3 regions of the Allobosea sp. 2KB_26 genome follow, and region 2 is predicted to be linked to each of the others. Evidence: predicted binding sites of a transcription regulator. Region 2 holds the regulator's gene; each other region holds the start of a gene.

Region 1 (6,482 bases), on a different contig from region 2:
GTCATGCTGGGCCGGATGCTCGATCGAGCCGTTGAGCTTGCGGGCGACGGCCTTGTAGAGCGTGTCGATGACCAGCGTCGACTTGCCGCCGCCGGAGACGCCGGTGATGCAGGTGAAGAGCCCGAGCGGGATCTCGACCGAGACATCCTTGAGGTTGTTGCCCCTGGCGCCGACGATCTTGAGCGATCGACCCTTCTGTGGCTTGCGGCGTTTGGCCGGCACTGGCACCGAGAGTTCACCGGTCAGGTAGCGGCCGGTCAGCGAGTTCGGGTCGGCCAGGATCTGCTCCGGCGTGCCCTTCGAGACGATTTCGCCACCATGGATGCCGGCTCCGGGACCGACATCGACGACGTAGTCGGCGGTCAGGATCGCGTCCTCGTCATGCTCGACGACGATCACGGTATTGCCGAGGTCGCGCAGGCGCCGCAGCGTCCCGAGCAGGCGCTCATTGTCGCGTTGATGCAGACCGATCGAGGGCTCGTCCAGCACATAGAGAACGCCTGTGAGGCCTGAGCCGATCTGCGAGGCGAGACGAATGCGCTGGCTCTCGCCGCCCGAGAGTGTGCCGGAGCCGCGCGCCAGCGTCAGATATTCCAGCCCGACATCAAGCAGGAAGGTCAGGCGGTCGCGGATCTCCTTGAGGATGCGCGTCGCGATCTCGGTCTGCTTCGGGGTCAGATGGCGCGGCAGATCGGAGACCCAGGCCAGCGCATCGCGAACCGAGAGGCGGGAAATCTCGCCGATATGGCTGCCCGCGATCTTCACCGCCAGCGCCTCGGGCTTGAGACGAAAGCCTTTGCAGGCGGCGCAGGGCGTCTCCGACATGAACCGGCCGATTTCCTCGCGTGCCCAGTCGGATTCCGTCTCCTTCCAGCGCCGTTCCATATTGGTGATTACGCCCTCGAACGGCTTCTTCACCTCATAGGCGCGCAGGCCGTCATTATAGGCGAAGCGCACCGGCTCGGTGCCGGTGCCGAACAGGATGGCATCGTGCGCCTGCTTCGGAAGCTCGGACCAGGGCTTCGTCATCGAGAAGCCGAAATGCTTGGCGAGCGCCTCCAGCGTCTGGCCGTAATAGGGAGACGTCGACTTGGCCCAGGGCGCGATAGCCCCCTTCTTCAGCGAGACGGAATCGTCCGGCACGATCAGATTGGCATCGATGCGCATCTCGTGGCCGAGACCATCGCAGGTCGGACAGGCGCCGAACGGGTTGTTGAACGAAAAGAGCCTGGGCTCGATCTCGGGGATGGTGAAGCCGGAGACCGGGCAGGCGAATTTCGAGGAGAAAGTGATGCGCCTAGCCTCGCCGCTCTCCTCCTTCTCATCGGCATACTCGAAGACCGCGATGCCCTCCGCAAGCTCCAGGGCCTGTTCCAGCGAGTCGGACAGGCGCGCCGCGAGGTCGGGGCGTATGACGATGCGGTCGACCACCACGTCGATGTCGTGCTTGAACTTCTTGTCGAGGGCGGGAGCGTCCGGGATCTCGTAGAACTGGCCGTCGATCTTGACGCGCTGGAAGCCGCGCTTCAGCCAGTCGGCCAGTTCCTTGCGGTATTCGCCCTTGCGACCGCGCACCACGGGCGCCAGCAGATAGCCGCGCGTCTTCTCCGGCAGCTCCAGCAGCCGGTCGACCATCTGGCTGACGGTCTGGCTCTCGATCGGCAGCCCCGTCGCCGGCGAGTAGGGGATGCCGGCACGTGCCCAGAGCAGGCGCATGTAGTCGTGGATCTCGGTGACGGTGCCGACCGTCGAGCGCGGGTTCTTCGAGGTCGTCTTCTGCTCGATCGAGATCGCCGGCGAGAGCCCGTCGATCTGGTCGACATCGGGCTTCTGCATCATCTCGAGGAACTGGCGGGCATAGGCCGAGAGAGACTCGACATAGCGGCGCTGGCCCTCGGCATAGATCGTGTCGAAAGCGAGTGAGGATTTGCCGGAGCCCGAAAGCCCGGTGAAGACCACGAGCTTGTCGCGCGGGATCGCCAGGTCGACATTCTTGAGATTGTGCTCGCGCGCGCCGCGCACGGAAATCACGCGTGCATTCGGATCGGCCGCGCGGTTGCGGTCGAACATGTCCTCAAGCGTGGCGGCTTGTTCAGCCAAGGAGGTCTTGCGGGCCATCGGGGCGTCCGTTCGGGTAAGGCGTAGAGATAGGGCAAATGGCCGGCCATGCCAGCCTCACGGCGGTCTGGCAGGCATGAATATCACGCAGCGGGATAGGCTGCTGTCTTTCTCCTGACAATTCGCGTCAGGAGTAGGGCATCCGGTTCGGCGAACGGTGCCGCCGTCCGCCGAGGCTCGTCCGACCTCCGGCGGCCGCCTCGCGAATCCTGATGAAGACAGGGGACAACTCTGCAAAACGGACTTGAACAAAGCAAGAACATTGTTGATAGTGACGTCTGCGGGCGCTAGGGTCCGGCTCCGGTCGTCGATCGGATTTGCAGATGTGCGCAGGAAATGGAGCCTCTCATGGCTGGTAGCGTCAACAAGGTCATTCTGGTCGGTAATCTCGGGCGCGACCCCGAGGTGCGCCGGCTCGGCAGCGGCGAGCCGGTCGTCAATCTGCGCATCGCCACGTCCGAGACCTGGCGCGACAAGCAGTCCGGCGAGCGCAAGGAAAAGACCGAGTGGCACTCGGTGGTGATCTTCAACGAGAATCTCGCCAAGGTCGCGGAGCAGTATCTGAAGAAGGGCTCGAAGGTTTACATCGAGGGCCAGCTCCAGACGCGCAAGTGGCAGGATCAGTCCGGCGTCGAGAAGTACACGACCGAGATCGTTCTGCAGCGCTTCCGTGGCGAACTCACCATTCTCGACAGCCGCGGGCAGGGTGGCTCTGACGAGTATGGTGAGGGCGGTGGTTCGGTCGAAGACCGTTCGGGCGGCGGCGGCTCCTTCGGGCGTTCGAGCCCGATGGGCGGCGGTGGCGGCTCGCGCCAGCCGGCCATGTCCAGCGGTGGTGGCGGACGTTCGTCGAGCACTCATCTCGACGACGATATCCCGTTCTAGGGCAGGCGAGGGCGAACCGCTTTGCGGATCGCAATCTCCCCAGGATCAGAAGGCCGCTCCAGACCGTTCGGAGCGGCTTTTTTGTTGGTCGCTGAAGGACGGGGCGGGGCCGTCTATCATTGCAGGTGAAGTAAACGGCGCTCGTTGGCGAAGATCGCCAATCTCGGTGCGAGATTGCGCTCTTTCGGGTTTGGTCAGCCGTCATAGGCCTTCTGCAGCGCGGCGATGTCGATCTTCTGCATCTGCATCATCGCCTGCATGGCACGGCCGGCCTTCTCCTGTTCGGGGCTGCTCAACAGCTTGGGCAGCACTGACGGGATGACCTGCCAGGAGATGCCGAACCTGTCCTTCAGCCAGCCGCATTGCTGGATCTGTCCCCCGTCGCCGAGCCTGTCCCAGTAGTAATCGACCTCGTCCTGGGTTTCGCAGTTCACATAGAGCGAGATCGCTTCCGTGAATTTGAAGCGTGGGCCGCCATTGAGCGCCGTGAACTGCAGGCCTTCGAGTTCGAAGGATGCGGCCATGGGCGAGACGCCGCCGAGCTTCGAATTCTTGAAGATGGAGGTGTAGAATTTTGCCGCCTCCTCAGCCTGGCCATCGAACCACAGGAACGGGGTGATCTTCTGCATGGTCGTCTCCTCCTCTTGCTTGCGGGGCATGGGGCGGTCGCCCGAATGCTGCGAGTGCAGGGCTTCCGGAACTGATCGGTGAAACGGCTCAGGTGGAATGGCTCAGGCGGCCTGCTGCCTTTCAGCGAACAGGGTGTCGAGCTTCCCGTAGCTTGCGGCGACGCCTTCCTTCATGCCGCTCTTGAGCGCGCCGTCGCGGGCCTCGCGCGAGGAATAGAGTACGGTCAGCGCGAGTTCGGTCTTGCCCGCCTGCTCCGTCAGAACCAGCGTCGCTATGGCCTCTCCGCCGGTCCAGTCCTGGTCGAACAGTTCGGTCCGGACGATACGCTCAGGGCGCGCGATCTCGCGGTAGATGCCGCCCATCCCCATCACAGCGCCGTCCGGTCCGTGCCAGACATGGCGGAAATTGCCGCCGACCCGTAGGTCGACTTCGCAATGTTGCAGTGACCAGCCTGGAGGGCCGCTCAGCCACCGTTTCAGCAGCTCTGGCCGGCTCATGGCCTCGAAGACCAGCTCGCGCGGTGCGTCGAAGAGGCGGGTCATCAGGACCTCGCGGTCACTGGGCGTCGAGACGGACAGGTCGGCGGTCGTCATCATCGTCACTCTCCTTTTGGGTTCTTGCCTCTGGGGTTCATGCCTTTGGGATTCATGGCGGATTGCCCAGTCTCGGCCTTCATCTCGTCGAGAAGGAGGTCGAGGCGCTGAAAGGTCGTCTCCCAGAACTGGCGATAGCCTTCGAGCCAGCCATTTGCGTCGGCGAGAGCTTGAGGCTCGAGCCGGCAGGGGCGGCGTTGCGCGTCCCGTCCGCGCGAAATCAGTCCAGCGCGTTCCAGCATCTTGAGATGCTTGGAGATGGCTGGCTGGCTCATCGCAAAGGGCTGCGCCAGCTCGGTCACCGAGGCCTCGCCAAGGGCGAGACGTGCCAGGATCGCCCGCCGGGTCGGATCGGCGAGAGCGGCGAAAGTGGTGTCGAGTCGGCTAGACGGCGTCATTATATTACCAATTAGTTATATAACTGATATGTTATTTTCTTGGATGACGCGGTTGTCAAGGACCAGGTGCGGGCCTTCCGATAGGTCCGTCATGCGAACCAGGCATCGCGGCCCCGGCGCGTGAAATCCTTGTGCGCAACAGGGCAACGGGCGTATGTGCAGCGCTCATGAGCAACACAGATCCCGCCGCCTCAGCCCTGTCCGTCTGGATCGCGCTGGAAAGCCCCACCCATCACGCTCCTGGCGTGAACGGCATGATGGACCTCGTCGCCAAGGAGGTCGAAGGCCTGCCGATCGCGGTCGAGCGTCTGCCCGGGCGCGACGGGCTCGGCGACAGCGTGATCCTCAGGGCCGGGCTCGCTAATGGCGAGAAGGCAGTTTCGGTCATGTCGCATCTCGACACGGTCCACCCGGTCGGGACGAGTGCTCGGGATTTGCCGGTCCGGATCGAGGGCGACAGGCTCTATGGTCCGGGCGTCTATGACATGAAGGGCGGTGCCTGGCTCGCCTTGCAAGCTTTCAAGGATGTGGCCAAGGCGGGCTCGGCCAAACGGCCGATGATCTTCCTGTTCACTCCGGACGAGGAGATCGGCTCCCCGACGACCCGTTCGGTGATCGAGGATATCGGGCGGCAGTCGGCGGCGGTGCTGGTCACCGAGCCGGCGCGCGAAGGCGGCCGCATCGTCACGGCCCGCAAGGGTGTCGGCCGTTTCGACGTCAGGCTGGAAGGTCGCCCGGCGCATTCAGGCTCGCGCCATGCGGACGGACGCAGCGCCATCCGCGAGGCGGCGCACCAGATCCTCGCCATCGAGGGCATGACGGATTACGCGCGTGGCATCACCACGTCGGTCGCCTTGATCGGCGGCGGCACGGCGGCGAACGTGATTCCGCAGCATGCCTGGTTCAGCGTCGATGTGCGCGTCACCACGCTTGCCGACGGTCAGATGATGGAGAACCGCATCCTTGGGCTCACCCCCCGCGATCCCGATGTGAAGATCACGGTGACGGGCGGCATGAACCGGCCGCCCTATGAGAAGTCGAGCACGGTCGCGCAGTTGTTCGAGACGGCACGCGGCGTTGCGGCGAAGGTCGGTTTCGACCTGCAGGATTGCCCGATGACCGGTGGTGGCTCCGACGGCAATTTTACGGCGGCGCTTGGCGTGCCGACGCTGGATGGTCTCGGCATCGACGGCAATGGCGCCCACACGCTCGAGGAATACGCCCTGATCTCCTCGATCTCACCGCGTCGCGCCCTGATCAAGGGGCTTCTTGAGACGGTCTGAGCGCTCGGCTTCCCGCTTCCGCTTCTGCCCGAAATCCGCTCTGATGCTTCCCAAGGCCGCATGACGGCTGTCCTTGGGAAGGGAAGCGGCATGAAGAACTGGATCGCGGGCGCCCTTGGCGCTGCTTGCATGGTGGTGGCGGGAATGGCAGCGGCACAGGAGCTGATGGTCGAGAAGAAGGTGTTCGAGCTGCCGAGCTTCACGACGCAGGGCGGGCGCATAGTCAAGAACGTCAAGGTCGGCTGGGAGAGCTACGGCACGCTGAATGCCGACAAGTCGAATGCGATCCTGATCTGCCATTTCTTCTCCGGTAATTCACATGCCGCCGGCAAGTATGACGCAAAGGATGCCGCACCAGGCTACTGGGATGCGATTATCGGCCCGGGCAAGGCGATCGACACCAATAAGTACTTCGTCCTGTCCTCCGATACGCTGGTGAATCTCAACACCGGCGACCCGAAGACAACGACCACCGGGCCGGCCTCGCTCAATCCCGATACCGGGAAGCCCTATGCGCTCGATTTCCCGATCGTCACGGTTGGCGACTTCGTCAATGTCCAGAAGGCACTGGTCGA
Region 2 (6,482 bases):
GACGGGCGGCGTTGGTGAGATGGTCGTCGCCACGGATGACATGGGTCACCGCCATGTCATGGTCGTCTACAACGACAGCCAGCATATAGGTCGGGTTGCCGTCGGAGCGCAGCAGCACGAGGTCGTCGAGATTCTCGTTCTGCCATACGACGCGGCCCTGCACCTCGTCCTCGACCACGGTCTCACCGGTCTGCGGCGCGCGCAGGCGGATGACCGGCTTCACGCCGGCCGGAGCGGTTGCCGGATCGCGATCGCGCCAACGTCCGTCATAGCGCATGGGACGGCCCTCGGCGCGCGCCTTTTCGCGCATCTCCTCGAGTTCCTGCGGCGTCGCATAGCAATGATAGGCCTTGCCGGCCGCGAGCATCTGCTCGGCGACCTCGCGATGCCGGGCCGCACGGGCGAACTGGTAGACGGTCTCGCCGTCCCAATCGAGGCCGAGCCAGGACAGACCGTCGAGAATCGCTGCGATGGCCGGTTCGGTCGAGCGTTCGCGGTCGGTGTCTTCGATGCGCAGCAGCATCTTGCCGCCATGACGGCGGGCATAGAGCCAGTTGAACAGCGCGGTACGCGCGCCGCCGATATGCAGGAATCCGGTTGGAGACGGCGCGAAGCGCGTAACGACCGCATCACTCATGAAAGGCAGGCTCCGGCAGGACGGGGAATGAGGCCGACAGAGCGGCAAAGGAACAAGACGTCAATCGAACATGACAACCGACGCGGCCCCTGTAACATGCTGATGGGGCCGACGTTAAGCGCAAGATCGCATCCGGTCGGCTGCCCGAGGGACGGTTTATGCGCGAGGTGCCGCCAGACCCGAGCCGGCTGCGCGGTGCGCGTATTCGTGCCGTACCGTTCCGCATTCCCGAGAGAGGGCTCCACGCCGCTGCCATTGGGTTGCTTCTCGCCGAATGGCGCGCGCGATTCCTGGACGCCATCGCGATCGAGGCCGGGCGCAGGCGGCTGTTTCTCTGGCTGCCGGTGCTGATCGGAAGCGGCATCCTGCTCTATTTCGCGGCAGATCGCGAGCCATCCGTCTGGGTCCCACTCTCCGGCTTTGGCGTTTCCGCTGCGATGGCCGCGCTGTCGCGCCCATGGCGCCCAGTCATGCTCGTTTGCGTCGGCCTTGCTGCCATATTCGCCGGCTTTGGTGCCGCGGCCTGGCGCACGGCGACGATCGCAGCGCCGATGCTCGATCGAACGCGCGTCGGACAACTCACCGGCTTTGTCGAATCGGTCGAGGCGCGTGACGCTGGCGCGCGCCTTGTAGTCCTGGTGACCGGCATTGCCGGGCTGGAGCCCGAACGCCTGCCACGGCGGGTTCGAGTCAACGTCAAGGGGGGCTCGGTCTCACCGGGCGATCATATTGCCGCTGTCGCGCGCCTCCTGCCACCGCCCGGTCCGGTGCGGCCAGGCGGCTACGATTTCGGCCGCGATGCCTTCTTCCGGGGGCTCGGGGCAGTCGGGACCATTCCGGGAAAGATCACGCTCGCCCCACCGCCCTCGCAGCCACCTCTCGAGCTTCAGTTTCGCGCAATGGTCGACCGGGCGCGCAATGCCCTGACGGAGCGCATCGCCGGTATCGGGGGAGGGCAGGCTGGCGCGGTGGCAGCGTCGCTGGTCACCGGCAAGCGTGGCCTCATCACAGAGGCGACCAATATCGATCTGCGCGCGGCCGGTATCTATCACATCATCTCGATCTCCGGCCTTCACATGGTGCTGGCCTCCGCCACGATCTTCGGCCTGGTCCGTGGCCTGCTGGCGCTGTCGGAAACGCTGGCATTGCGCTGGCCGGTGAAGAAACTCGCCGCCCTTGCCGCGATGCTCGGTGCCACCGCCTATTGCATCTTCTCAGGAGCCGAGGTCGCGACGGTCCGCTCGCTGATCATGACGCTGGTCATGTTCGGTGCGATCCTCGTCGATCGCCCGGCGCTCAGCATGCGCAACCTGGCTCTTGCCGCGATGATCGTTCTGCTGCGCGAGCCTGACGCGCTGCTCGGTCCGAGCTTCCAGATGTCCTTTGGTGCTGTTGCGGCTCTGATCGCCTTCGCCGAGCGCTGGGAGGATCGCGGCCACTCCGAGGCCCCAGCGAACCTGCCCTGGCCGCTGCGTCCGATCTGGATCGCGGTCGTCGGGCTTACGGTCACGACCCTGCTGGCGACGGTAGCAACCGCCCCCTTCGGTGCCTATCACTTCCAGACGTTCAACCCCTTCGGCCTGCTCGGCAACGCGCTCGCCTTGCCGTTCGTTTCACTGATCGTCATGCCTGCGGCCGTCTTCGGCGTGCTCGCCTATCCCTTCGGTTTGGATTGGCTGGCCTGGGCGTTAATGGGAGTCGCTTCGGACTATGTGCTGCAATCGGCGCGCTGGGTTGCAGGATTCGACCACTCCGCAGTGGTCATTCCTGCGTTCGGGACCGCGGCGCTCGCATGCTTTGCCGCCGCGCTCCTCTGGATCACGCTCTGGACGACACCGCTGCGCTTTCTGGCCGTCGTTCCCCTGATCGCGGGACTGGTCGTGGCAGCCAAGCCGGAGAGGCCCGATATCCTGATCGAACGTGATGGCTCCGGCATCCTGGTCCGCGGGGGTGATGACCGCATGATCCTGGCCGGTCAACCGAGCCGCTTCGTGCTGCAACAATGGCTGAACGCAGATGGCGATAATCGCCGGCCTGACGACAACAGCCTGCGGGAAGGCGCAGCCTGCGACACTCTGGGTTGTGTCGTCCGCAGCAAGGATGGACGAAGCATTGCCTTTGCTCGGGATCGCCTGGCCATCGTCGAGGACTGCAGGCGCGCTGACCTCGTCATCACGCCGATTCCCTGGACCAGTCCTTGCGCTGCACGGCTGATCGACCGCCTGGCATTGTCGCGCGATGGTGCAACGGCCCTTGTCAGCCACAAGGGCGGCTGGCGCACGCATTTATCCGAGCAGGGTGGCGTTGATCGCCCCTGGAGCCGCAAGCGGGCGCGGTCTGTCACTACGCCGCCGGAATCATCGTCAACGGCCCCGCTGCCCGTGGCCGCTGAAGACCACGATCGGCTTCAGTAGCGCCGCATCAGGTTGACCAGGCGGCCTTGAATTTTGACGCGGTCCGGTCCCAGCACTCTTGTTTCATAAGCGGGATTGGCGGCTTCCAGAGCGATCGAGGAGCCGCGCTTGCGCAGCCGCTTCAGCGTCGCTTCCTCGTCATCGATCAGGGCCACGATGATATCGCCGGTATTGGCCGTGTCCTGCCGTTTGATCACGACCGTATCACCGTCGAGGATGCCGGCTTCCACCATCGAGTCGCCGCGCACCTCGAGAGCAAAATGTTCACCGGGGCCAAGCATATCGGCAGGCAGCGCTACGCTATGGCTGCGGCTCTGGATCGCGGAAATCGGTGTACCGGCGGCAATCCGCCCCATGACCGGAATCGCGACCGTGGAGCGCACGTCCTCTTCCGGGGGCGGTGCGATCGGCCGGACCTTGCCAAGGCCACCCTGGACGACGGAGGGGCTGAACCGTCCGCGCGTCGCCTGAGGGCCGCCAGCCCCTTCAGGCAGCTTTATGATCTCGAGCGCCCGGGCCCGATTGGGCAGGCGGCGAATGAAACCGCGCTCCTCCAGCGCCATGATCAGGCGATGGATACCGGACTTGGAGCGCAGATCGAGCGCGTCCTTCATCTCGTCGAAGGAGGGGGGCACCCCAGTCTCGCGCAGGCGTTCCTGGATGAAACGAAGCAGTTCGAACTGTTTGCGTGTCAGCATGGTCCCCGCCAGCGCTCTTCGTACGGAATCGAAACAAAGCACGAACACCATACAGGTTCGCGTTGTGTTCCGCAAGCACGCTCAGCGTAGGCGGATGATCCGGCAGTTGTCGCCTTTGTTTGCCGGCGCAGCAAATGATTCGCGGATCAGTAGCGCGTCGGCGCGGGCCAGACTGGCCAGCATCGAGGAATCCTGCTTGGTGAAGGGCGTTGCCAGCCATCCCTCCGGGGTGAGAATCAGTTCCGACCTCATGTAGTCCCGCCGCTCATCATTTGCCGGCAAATCTCTTCCGACGATAGCAGGCTCACTCAGATCGCGCTCCGGTTCCGGTACGCCGAGGAGGGCCCTGAGCAGCGGCACGACGAAGAGATGCCCGCAGACGATGGACGAGACGGGGTTTCCGGGCAGGCCGAGCGCGACCATACGGCCGAGGCGACCCATCATCATCGGCTTGCCCGGCCGCATGGCGATTTTCCAGAAACCGAGCGCCATGCCTTGCCCGATCAACGCTGCCTGGACGAGATCGTGCTCACCTACCGAGGCTCCTCCCAGGGTGATCAGCACATCGGCATCGGTCTTCCGTGCCTGACCAATCTTGTCGGCGAGGTCGGCATGATCATCGCGGGCGATCCCGAGATCGAGCGCTGTGCCGCCGGCCTGCTCAACCAGCGCGGCGAGTGCAAAGCTGTTGGACGCGACGATCTGGTCGGGTCCGACCGGCTCGCCCGGCTGGACCAGTTCGTCGCCGGTCGCGAGGATCGCGACCAGTGGCTTGCGACGCACAGCGAGTGTGGGGTGGCCCATGGCTGCCGCGAGGCCGAGGCTCGCACTGTCGAGTCGGCTGCCGGCGAGAAGCAACACCTCGCCCTCGGAGAAGTCCAATCCTGCCTGACGAACGAACTTGCCGCGCTCGGCACTTTCGCGCACGCGGATCGTCGAGCTGCCGACGCCGTCGGCATTCTCCTGAATCAGGATGGTATCGGCGCCCTCAGGCATCGGAGCGCCCGTGAAGATGCGAACAGCCTCATTCGAGCGGACCATCCCTGAGAAGGAGCGACCGGCAGCCGATTCGCCGATGACCCGCAATTCATTTGCCGGCGCAATGTCGTCTGCGCGAACGGCGTATCCGTCCATTGCGGAATGGGCGAAGGGGGGCTGGGTGCGAAGCGCCTGCAGATCGGCGGCGAGCACGCGCCCTACGCAATGTGCGAGCGGCAGCGTTTCTGACGGTGTCGGTGCCGGAACGCTGTCGATCAGCGCCTTCAGGGCGACGGGGACGGGCGTGAGGCTCATCGCGCAGTTTCCGGGAGATCGAAGGTGCCGGATTTTCCACCGGACTTGTGAACGAGCCTGATGCCTTCGATCCGCATCGCCCGGTCGACCGCCTTGACCATGTCGTAAACTGTGAGGCACGCGACGCCGACAGCGGTCAACGCTTCCATCTCGACGCCGGTCTGTCCCTTCATCTTGACCTCAGCGCTCACGCGCACCCCAGGCAATGTCTCGTCCAGGGTGAGGTCGACGCTGATCTTGCTGATCAGCAGCGGGTGACAGAGCGGGATCAGTTCATGCGTGCGCTTGGCGGCCATGATTCCAGCCAGGCGCGCGGTGCCAAGCACGTCGCCCTTCTTGGCGTCGCCATCGCGCACGATGGCCAAGGTCGAGAGCTGCATGACGACATAGCCCTCGGCGACAGCGATGCGCGAGGTCTCCTCCTTGTCGCCGACATCGACCATATGGGCCTGGCCGCTGGCGTCGAGATGGCTGAGCTTGCTCATGCTGCGCTGCGCGCAGAACCGGTCAGAAGATCACGGGTCGCAGCGGCGACATCGTCCTGCCGCATCAGGCTCTCGCCAACGAGGAAGGTGTGGACGCCGGCACGCTGTAACCGTGCGATGTCGACATGGCTGAAGATGCCGCTCTCGCCAACGATGATGCGGTCCGCGGGGACGCGCGGCGCCAGCCTCTCGGTGACGGCGAGATCGACGGCAAAGCTGCGAAGGTCGCGATTGTTGATGCCGAGCAGCGGGCTGTTGAGCTCGAGGGCACGATCGAGCTCGGCTTCGTTATGAACCTCGACCAGAACGTCGATGCCGAGCGACTTTGCCGTCTCGTTCAGCGCGCGGGCCGTCCCGTCATCGACGCCAGCCATAATGATCAGGATACAGTCGGCGCCCCAGGCGCGAGCCTCGAAGACCTGATAGGGGTCGTAGAGGAAATCCTTGCGCAGGGCGGGCAGGCCGCTCGCCGCGCGCGCCTGATGCAGGAATTCCGGCTGTCCCTGGAAAGAGGGCGCATCTGTCAGCACGGACAGGCAGGCCGCGCCGCCTTCGGCATAGGCGCGCGCCAGAGATGGCGGGTCGAAATCGGCGCGGATCAGCCCCTTGGACGGGCTGGCCTTCTTGATCTCGGCGATCAATGCAGGCTTGCCGGCCGCGTGTTTCGCGGTAAGCGCGGCCGTGAAGCCCCGCACGGGACCAGCAGCCTGGGCGCGCTGCTCGATCTCCGCCTGGGACACTGCGGCCTTGGCTGCGGCGATCTCCTGGCGCTTATAGGCCTCGATGCGGGCGAGGATGTCGCTCATGACGTCCTCACGCGTTCGAGCAGGCGATGAGGGCGGTCAGCGTCGCCTTGGCCTTGCCGCTGTCGATCGCCGAGGTGGCGCGGGCGAGGCCATCGCGCAAATCGCTGGCCTGGCCGGCCACGACGAGCGCGGCGGCAGCATTGAAGGCC
Region 3 (6,482 bases), on a different contig from region 2:
GCGACGCCACTCGACACCGGTACGGCCTATTTCGATCCGAGCAATCTCGAGGTGACGACACTGGATGTCGGCAATCCCGCGACGAATGTCGTTCCGGCGCAGGCAAAGGCTGTCTTCAACATCCGCTTCAACGATCTCTGGACGCCCGAGAGCCTCGCTGGCGAACTCGAGCGGCGGCTACGGGAGGCTGCGGGCAATCAGGTGCGCTACGAGCTTGAGGTCCAGCCTACAAATGCGGTGGCCTTCCTGACCGAGCCGGGGCCGTTCGTCGCCCTGGTCGCCGATGCGGTGGAAGCCGAGACTGGCAAGCGCCCGGCTCTCTCGACGACGGGCGGCACATCCGATGCCCGTTTCATCAAGGGCTATTGCCCGGTCGTCGAGTTCGGCGTGGTTGGCCAGACGATGCATCAGGTCGACGAACGCGTCGCGGTCTCCGATTTGCTCTGCCTGGAACGGATCACCCATCGCCTTCTCGAAAGCTATTTTGCTGCAACGCAACAAGGCGCTTGACCCGAGGCGGGATACACCGTTTACTGCATTAGACGAAAGTCTAATGCCACGTATCCGGAGTACCCGGCCATGGCTCTTGCTGCCGATGACGTGCTGCGCTCGCTGCGTGGCTCATGGCGCCTGATGACAGACGGCGCCGAGGCGCTGAAGGAACTTGATCTCAGCCGCGACGGGTTCTGGCGTTCCTTTGCCGCGCTCGTACTCACCGTGCCTGCGCTGGTCGCGATCCTGGCTGCCGAACGGCAGATTGCCGGGCTGGCCAATACCGGGAACATGTTCGATTCACCGGCTCTGATTGCCCGCGTGCTCGGCGCCGAATGCCTGGCGCTCATCGCGGTACCTGCGCTGCTGGTCGGCCTCGCCCCGAACCTGGCCCATTCGCCGCGGCTGACCAGTTTCGTCATCGCCTGGAACTGGTCCGGCATCGTCTCGGCCAGCCTGATGGCAGTCCCCGCCACAGTCTTTGCGATCGGCTGGTCACCCCCCGCCATCGCGACGCTGCAGGCGATCGCCTTCGCAGTGATCGTGCTGCGACTCCGTTACTGCGTGGCGCGCGCCGCCTTCGGCGCGCAAGACCATGTCGCGCCGTCAATCCTGCTGGCGAGCGTGATTGCCGACTATTCGATCATCCGCATCTTCGGCCTGGCCGGTTTCTGAGCCCGGCTCAGTAATCGACGCCGGCGAGATAGAGGCCGCAGGACGGAGCAAGGGCCGCGCATTGCGAGCGGTCGCGCGCCGCGAGTACCTTGCCGACCTTGTTCTCGGGCCACCGCCCTGCCCCCACCATCTTCAGGCAACCGACCATCGAGCGGACCTGATGATGCAGGAAGGAGCGGGCGTGAGCGTAGATCACGATCTCCGAGCCCTCGCGCGTGACATCGAGCCGGTCGAGCGTCCGGACAGGCCCGTTCGCCTGGCATTCTGCGGCCCGAAAGGTCGTGAAATCGTGGTGGCCGACGAGCGCCTTGGCAGCGCGGTCCATCGCTTCATGATCGAGCCTGAAGGGGACATGCCAGAGACGGTCCCGATCGAGCGCCGGCGGTGCGCGCCGGTCGAGCATGCGATAGATGTAATAGCGGCGCCTGGCCGAGATGCGGGCATCGAACTCGTCGGACACGGCCTCGGCGCTCAGGACCGCGACCGGCAGATGCTTCAGGCGGGCATTGCTTGCGTCGCGCACGACATCGGTGCGCCATGCCTTGTCCAGGTCGACATGGGCGACCTGATGCGTCGCATGGACGCCGGCATCGGTGCGCCCGGCGCAGTGCAGGCGGACGGCATGGCCGCAAAAGGCCTCGACCGCTTCCTCGACGCTCTGCTGAACGGACGGGCCGTTGAGCTGACGCTGCCAGCCCGAGAACGGCGTTCCATCATACTCGATGACGAGCTTGTAGCGGGCCATCAGAGCATGATGCCGAAAACTGGGAATCGGACTTTGGGCGACATCACGCGAGCGCCCTAGAGCCGATGGCCTGGATGGAGGCGCGCCCCGCGCAGGAATTCGCTGCCGCTCATCGGCGCACGACCGGCGCGCTGCACCTGAAGCAGCCTGATTGCGCCCTCGGCGCAGGCGATCGTTCCCTCATCGTCAAGCAGCGTGCCCGGCTCGGCAGCGCCGCCAGCCAGCGCCGTGCGCAGGATCTTGAGCCTCTCCGGCCCCTTTCCGAGATCAACCTCGGCAAAGGCGCCTGGAAAGGGCGAGAGCCCGCGCACGAGGTCATGGACCTGCTGTGCTGGCCGCGCCCAGTCCAGCTTCGCCTCGGCATTGGCGATCTTGGCAGCGTAGGTCACCCCCTCGACGGGTTGCGGGGTGAATTGCAGCCCGCCACGCCCGAGTGCAGCCAGAGCGCGCACCATCAGGTCGGCGCCCAGCGAAGCCAGCCGATCGTGCAATTCGCCGGCCGTCATATCCGGACCGATCGCAAGCTTCTCGACCATGCCGACCGGGCCGGTATCCAGCCCCGCCTCCATCCTCATGACGCAGATGCCACTCTCGGCATCGCCCGCCATGATTGCACGCTGGATCGGGGCCGCGCCGCGCCAGCGCGGCAGAAGCGACGCGTGCAGGTTGAGGCAGCCGAGTTCCGGAAGATCAAGGATCGCCTGCGGCAGGATCATGCCATAGGCGACGACGACCGCGACATCCGCCTGGTGCGAAGCGATCACCTCGGCAGCGTCCTCGGTTTTCAGCGTCTTCGGCGTGAACACCGGAATGCCGAAGCGCTCGGCGGCGCGATGCACCGGGGACGGCTTCAGATCGAGACCACGACCGGCCTGCGCCGGGGCGCGGGTATAACAACTCACAACCTCGTGGCCCTGGCCGATGATCTCGGTCAGGGTCGGCACGGCGAAATCCGGCGTGCCCATGAAGATGACGCGCAAACTCATGCGAACAGCGCCGCTTTCTGATCGATACGGATCATTCAGGCCGCGCTGTCGCGACGCGCCGCCTTGGCGAAACGCTTGGTGACACGCTCGCGCTTCAGCCGCGACAGGTGATCGATGAAGAGCACGCCATTGAGATGGTCGATCTCATGCTGCAGGCAGGTGGCGAGCAGGCCGTCCGCCTCGATGTCCTGCACCTTGCCGTCGAGATCGAGATAGCGAACCTTCACCTGCGCCGGACGCTCGACCTCCTCGTAATATTCGGGAATCGACAGGCAGCCTTCCTCATGGATGTTCAGCTCCTTGGAAGACCAGGTGATATCCGGATTGATGAAGGTCATCGGCGCCTTCTCCTCCTCCGGCTTGGCGAGGTCAATCGTCAGCAGGCGCAGCGGCACGCCGATCTGGATCGCGGCGAGGCCGATGCCGGGCGCGTCATACATGGTCTCGAGCATGTCGGCGGCGAGCGCCCTGATCTCGGGTGTGACGGCCTCGACAGGTTTCGAGACCTGGCGCAGGACTGAATCGGGCAGGATGACGAGAGGGCGAATGGCCATAGGGCGCTCGAACCGGTTTTTCTTGCTGACGCCGCGGACATAAGCACTTGTTGGCGGGTGGTCAAACCGTTCCGCTTTCGTTCGGCATCAACACGCGAATCGGCTAATCTGCCGTGATGAACGGAATTGCCTTCACGCTGCTTGAGCGGCCCGTCACCTGGAGCGAAGCCGCGCTTGGCTTCGCCGGTAGCAGCCTGTTTCTGCTTGTACTCGTCGCGTTGTCGCTCTGGCGCAGTTCGCGCGGGCGAGCGATCGAGGCCGTCATCGCCGCCGAACGCGCCCGCGAGATGGACGACAAGGTCGCCGAGATGAACCGCATGCAAGCCGAGATGACGGGCCGGATGCAGACGATGGCCGAGATCCTCTCGACGCGGCAGGCCGACCTTGCTCGCCTCGTCGCCGAGCGGATGGATGGTCTGCGCCAGCAGGTCGGCACCGGACTCGAGCAGAACGTCAGGCAGACCACGGAGAGCCTCGGCAAGCTGCAGGAACGGCTTGCGGTCATCGACGCCGCCCAGAAGAACCTGACCGACCTGACCAGCGAAGTGGTGACCCTCAAGGACGTACTCTCCAACAAGCAGGCACGTGGCGCCTATGGCCAGGGTCGGATGGAGGCGATCATCCGCGACGGGCTGCCCGCCGCTTTCTTCTCCTTCCAGCCGACACTCTCGAACCGCAACCGGCCGGACTGCCTCGTCACCCTGCCAGGAGACGGGCGCGGCCTCGTCATCGACGCAAAGTTCCCGCTGGAGAGCTTCACCATGCTGCGCGAGGCGCGTGGCGAGGAGGCGAAGAAGGCGGCGGGCGTACGCGTGCGCGGCGATGTCGGCCAGCACATCAAGGATATCGCCGAGCGCTATTTTCTGCCCGGCGAAACGCAGGACATGGCCCTGCTCTTCGTGCCGTCGGAATCGATCTATGCCGACCTGCACGAGCATTTCGACGACGTGATCCAGAAGGCCCATCGCGCCCGCATCATGGTCGTGTCGCCCTCCTTGCTCGCTCTGGCGATCCAGCTCATGCAGTCGCTCATTCGCGATGCCCGAATGCGCGAGGAGGCCCAGGTCATCCAGACCGAAGTCGGCAGGCTGCTGACCGATGTCCGCCGGCTCGGCGAGCGGGCCGAGAAACTGGATCAGCATTTCCGCCAGGCGCAGGAGGATGTCGCCGGCATCCGCACCTCGGCCGGCAAGATCACCAGCCGCGGCGACAAGATCGGCGCGCTCGAATTCGACGAGCCCGCGAAGAGCGAACCGTCGCTGCCTTTCGCCAAGGGGCTGGAACTGAAGGCGGCCGAGTGATCAGCCGCGGCTGAGCGCGGCCGAGAGCTCCGGCTTGACGTTCAGCGTCTGGAAGACGACGCAATAGCGCTCGGTCAGCTTGAGCAGCGTGTCGAGCTTGTCCTGCGGGGCGTCGCTCTCGACGTCGAAGGACAGGCGGATCGCCTTGAAGCCGACAGGCGCATCCTTGACGACGCCGAGCGTGCCGCGGAAATCGAGATCGCCCTCGGCCCTGACCGTTCCCTTCTTCAATTCGATTTCAAGCGCGGTCGCGACCGCCTTCAGCGTCACGCCGGCGCAGGCAACCAGGGCCTCCAGCAGCATGTCACCGGAGCAGAGTTCAGCGCCGCTGCCACCGGTCGCCGGGTGCAGCCCGGCCAGGGCGATCGCGCGGCCGGTCTCGACCTTGCAGGCGATATGCTGGTCGTCGAGCTCTCCACGGGCCTTCAGCGTGATCACCGCGGCGTCGGGCGCCTCGCGGTATTTGTCCTTGAGCGGAGCCTGGAGGGCGCGAAGCGCGGTGACGTCCATGGTTCTCAACCTTCTTCAGACGAGCGGCGATGTGCCGCCGTGATAAGCCTGTCGCCGATGCGGGGCCAGCCCCAACCCGGCATGGGCGCCTCGCCCCTCACCACCACATGCCTGCGGTCTCGGCGGCCTTCTGCTGCTGCGGCTCTCCGTTCGCCAGCGAGCGATCCAGAGTGCGCAGGACCTCGCGCTTGCTCGCCTCGAAGGCCGGCGAGAGCCTGTCGCGCGGACGGGCGAGAGGATTGTCCAACTCATCGAAGATGCGACCGGGGTTCGGCTGCATGACGATGATGCGATCGGCCAATGTCACCGCCTCCTCGACATCATGGGTGACCATGACGACGGTCGGCCTGCTCTCCTCCCAGAGCGCCAGCAGATGGCCGTGCAGGCTTGCCCGCGTCGTGGCGTCGAGCGCCGAGAAGGGCTCGTCCATCAGAAGCAGCTTTGGCCGTGTGACCAAGGCGCGGGCGATGGCGACGCGCTGTTGCTGCCCGCCGGAGAGTTCGCGCGGCCAGCGCTTCTCGTAGCCGGCGAGCCCGACACGCACGAGCGCATTCGCGACCAGCCCTTCGCGCGCGAAGGGCGTCAGATGCGACAGGCCGAAGGAGACATTCTCGGCGACGCTGAGCCAGGGGAAGAGGCGCGGCTCCTGAAAGATCACGCCGACATCGGCGCGCGGCGCCAGGATCGCCTCGCCGCCGAGGCTGATCCGGCCGGCGCTCGGCTGGTCCAGCCCGGCGACGAGTCGCAGCAAGGTGGTCTTGCCGCAGCCGGAGCCGCCGACAAGCGCGAGGATCTCGCCGGCGGCCACGCTGGTGGTGACGGCAGACAGCGCCTGCGTGCCGTCGGCATAGGTTTTGGAGAGGCTGTCGAAGCTCAGCATCGAGGATGCCCTTCAGAGCTTGTCGCGGCCCAGATCCTGCCAGGCGAGGAAGGGCCGCGTGATGGCGAGAAGCAGGCCATCCGCCAGTTTGCCGAGCACGGCGAAGGCGATGATGGCCGCGATGATGGTGTCGGGACGGCCAAGCTGCTGGCCGTCCACGAGCAGATATCCAAGGCCCTCGCTCGCTCCCATGATCTCGGCCGCAACCACGAACATGAAACCAAGGCCGAGGCCCGAGCGCAGCGCGGTGAACCAGGCGGGCAGGATCGCCGGCAGCAGCACGCGCCGCACCATGGCGACACGGCCGAGCCGGAAGACGCGCCCAACCTCGATGATCTT

Evidence for each region. The regulator LexA, encoded in region 2, represses DNA repair genes until DNA is damaged. The targets are predictions, from matches to a motif close to TGTTCNNNNTGTGTTCNG.
Region 1: the regulator LexA is predicted to act here: its motif matches at 2,363-2,380, upstream of ssb (single-stranded DNA-binding protein).
Region 3: the regulator LexA is predicted to act here: its motif matches at 3,520-3,537, upstream of AB4099_RS23475 (DNA recombination protein RmuC).

What each region holds. Positions count from the first base shown of each region.
Region 1 is NZ_JBFRHE010000007.1:84,409-90,890, forward strand. It holds gene uvrA (excinuclease ABC subunit UvrA) at 1-2,070, opposite strand, end outside; gene ssb (single-stranded DNA-binding protein) at 2,467-3,003, shown strand; gene AB4099_RS19550 (VOC family protein) at 3,198-3,632, opposite strand; gene AB4099_RS19555 (SRPBCC family protein) at 3,735-4,229, opposite strand; gene AB4099_RS19560 (ArsR/SmtB family transcription factor) at 4,232-4,624, opposite strand; gene AB4099_RS19565 (M20 family metallopeptidase) at 4,792-5,907, shown strand; gene AB4099_RS19570 (E22 family MetX-like putative esterase) at 5,998-6,482, shown strand, end outside.
Region 2 is NZ_JBFRHE010000012.1:83,968-90,449, reverse strand. It holds gene gltX (glutamate--tRNA ligase) at 1-637, opposite strand, end outside; gene AB4099_RS25915 (ComEC/Rec2 family competence protein) at 796-3,051, shown strand; gene lexA (transcriptional repressor LexA) at 3,045-3,749, opposite strand; gene AB4099_RS25905 (molybdopterin molybdotransferase MoeA) at 3,831-5,042, opposite strand; gene moaC (cyclic pyranopterin monophosphate synthase MoaC) at 5,039-5,527, opposite strand; gene trpC (indole-3-glycerol phosphate synthase TrpC) at 5,524-6,333, opposite strand; gene trpD (anthranilate phosphoribosyltransferase) at 6,341-6,482, opposite strand, start outside.
Region 3 is NZ_JBFRHE010000010.1:61,475-67,956, forward strand. It holds gene dapE (succinyl-diaminopimelate desuccinylase) at 1-510, shown strand, start outside; gene AB4099_RS23455 (hypothetical protein) at 580-1,167, shown strand; gene truA (tRNA pseudouridine(38-40) synthase TruA) at 1,175-1,912, opposite strand; gene fmt (methionyl-tRNA formyltransferase) at 1,969-2,898, opposite strand; gene AB4099_RS23470 (peptide deformylase) at 2,934-3,452, opposite strand; gene AB4099_RS23475 (DNA recombination protein RmuC) at 3,569-4,753, shown strand; gene AB4099_RS23480 (OsmC family protein) at 4,754-5,263, opposite strand; gene AB4099_RS23485 (ABC transporter ATP-binding protein) at 5,361-6,143, opposite strand; gene AB4099_RS23490 (ABC transporter permease) at 6,156-6,482, opposite strand, start outside.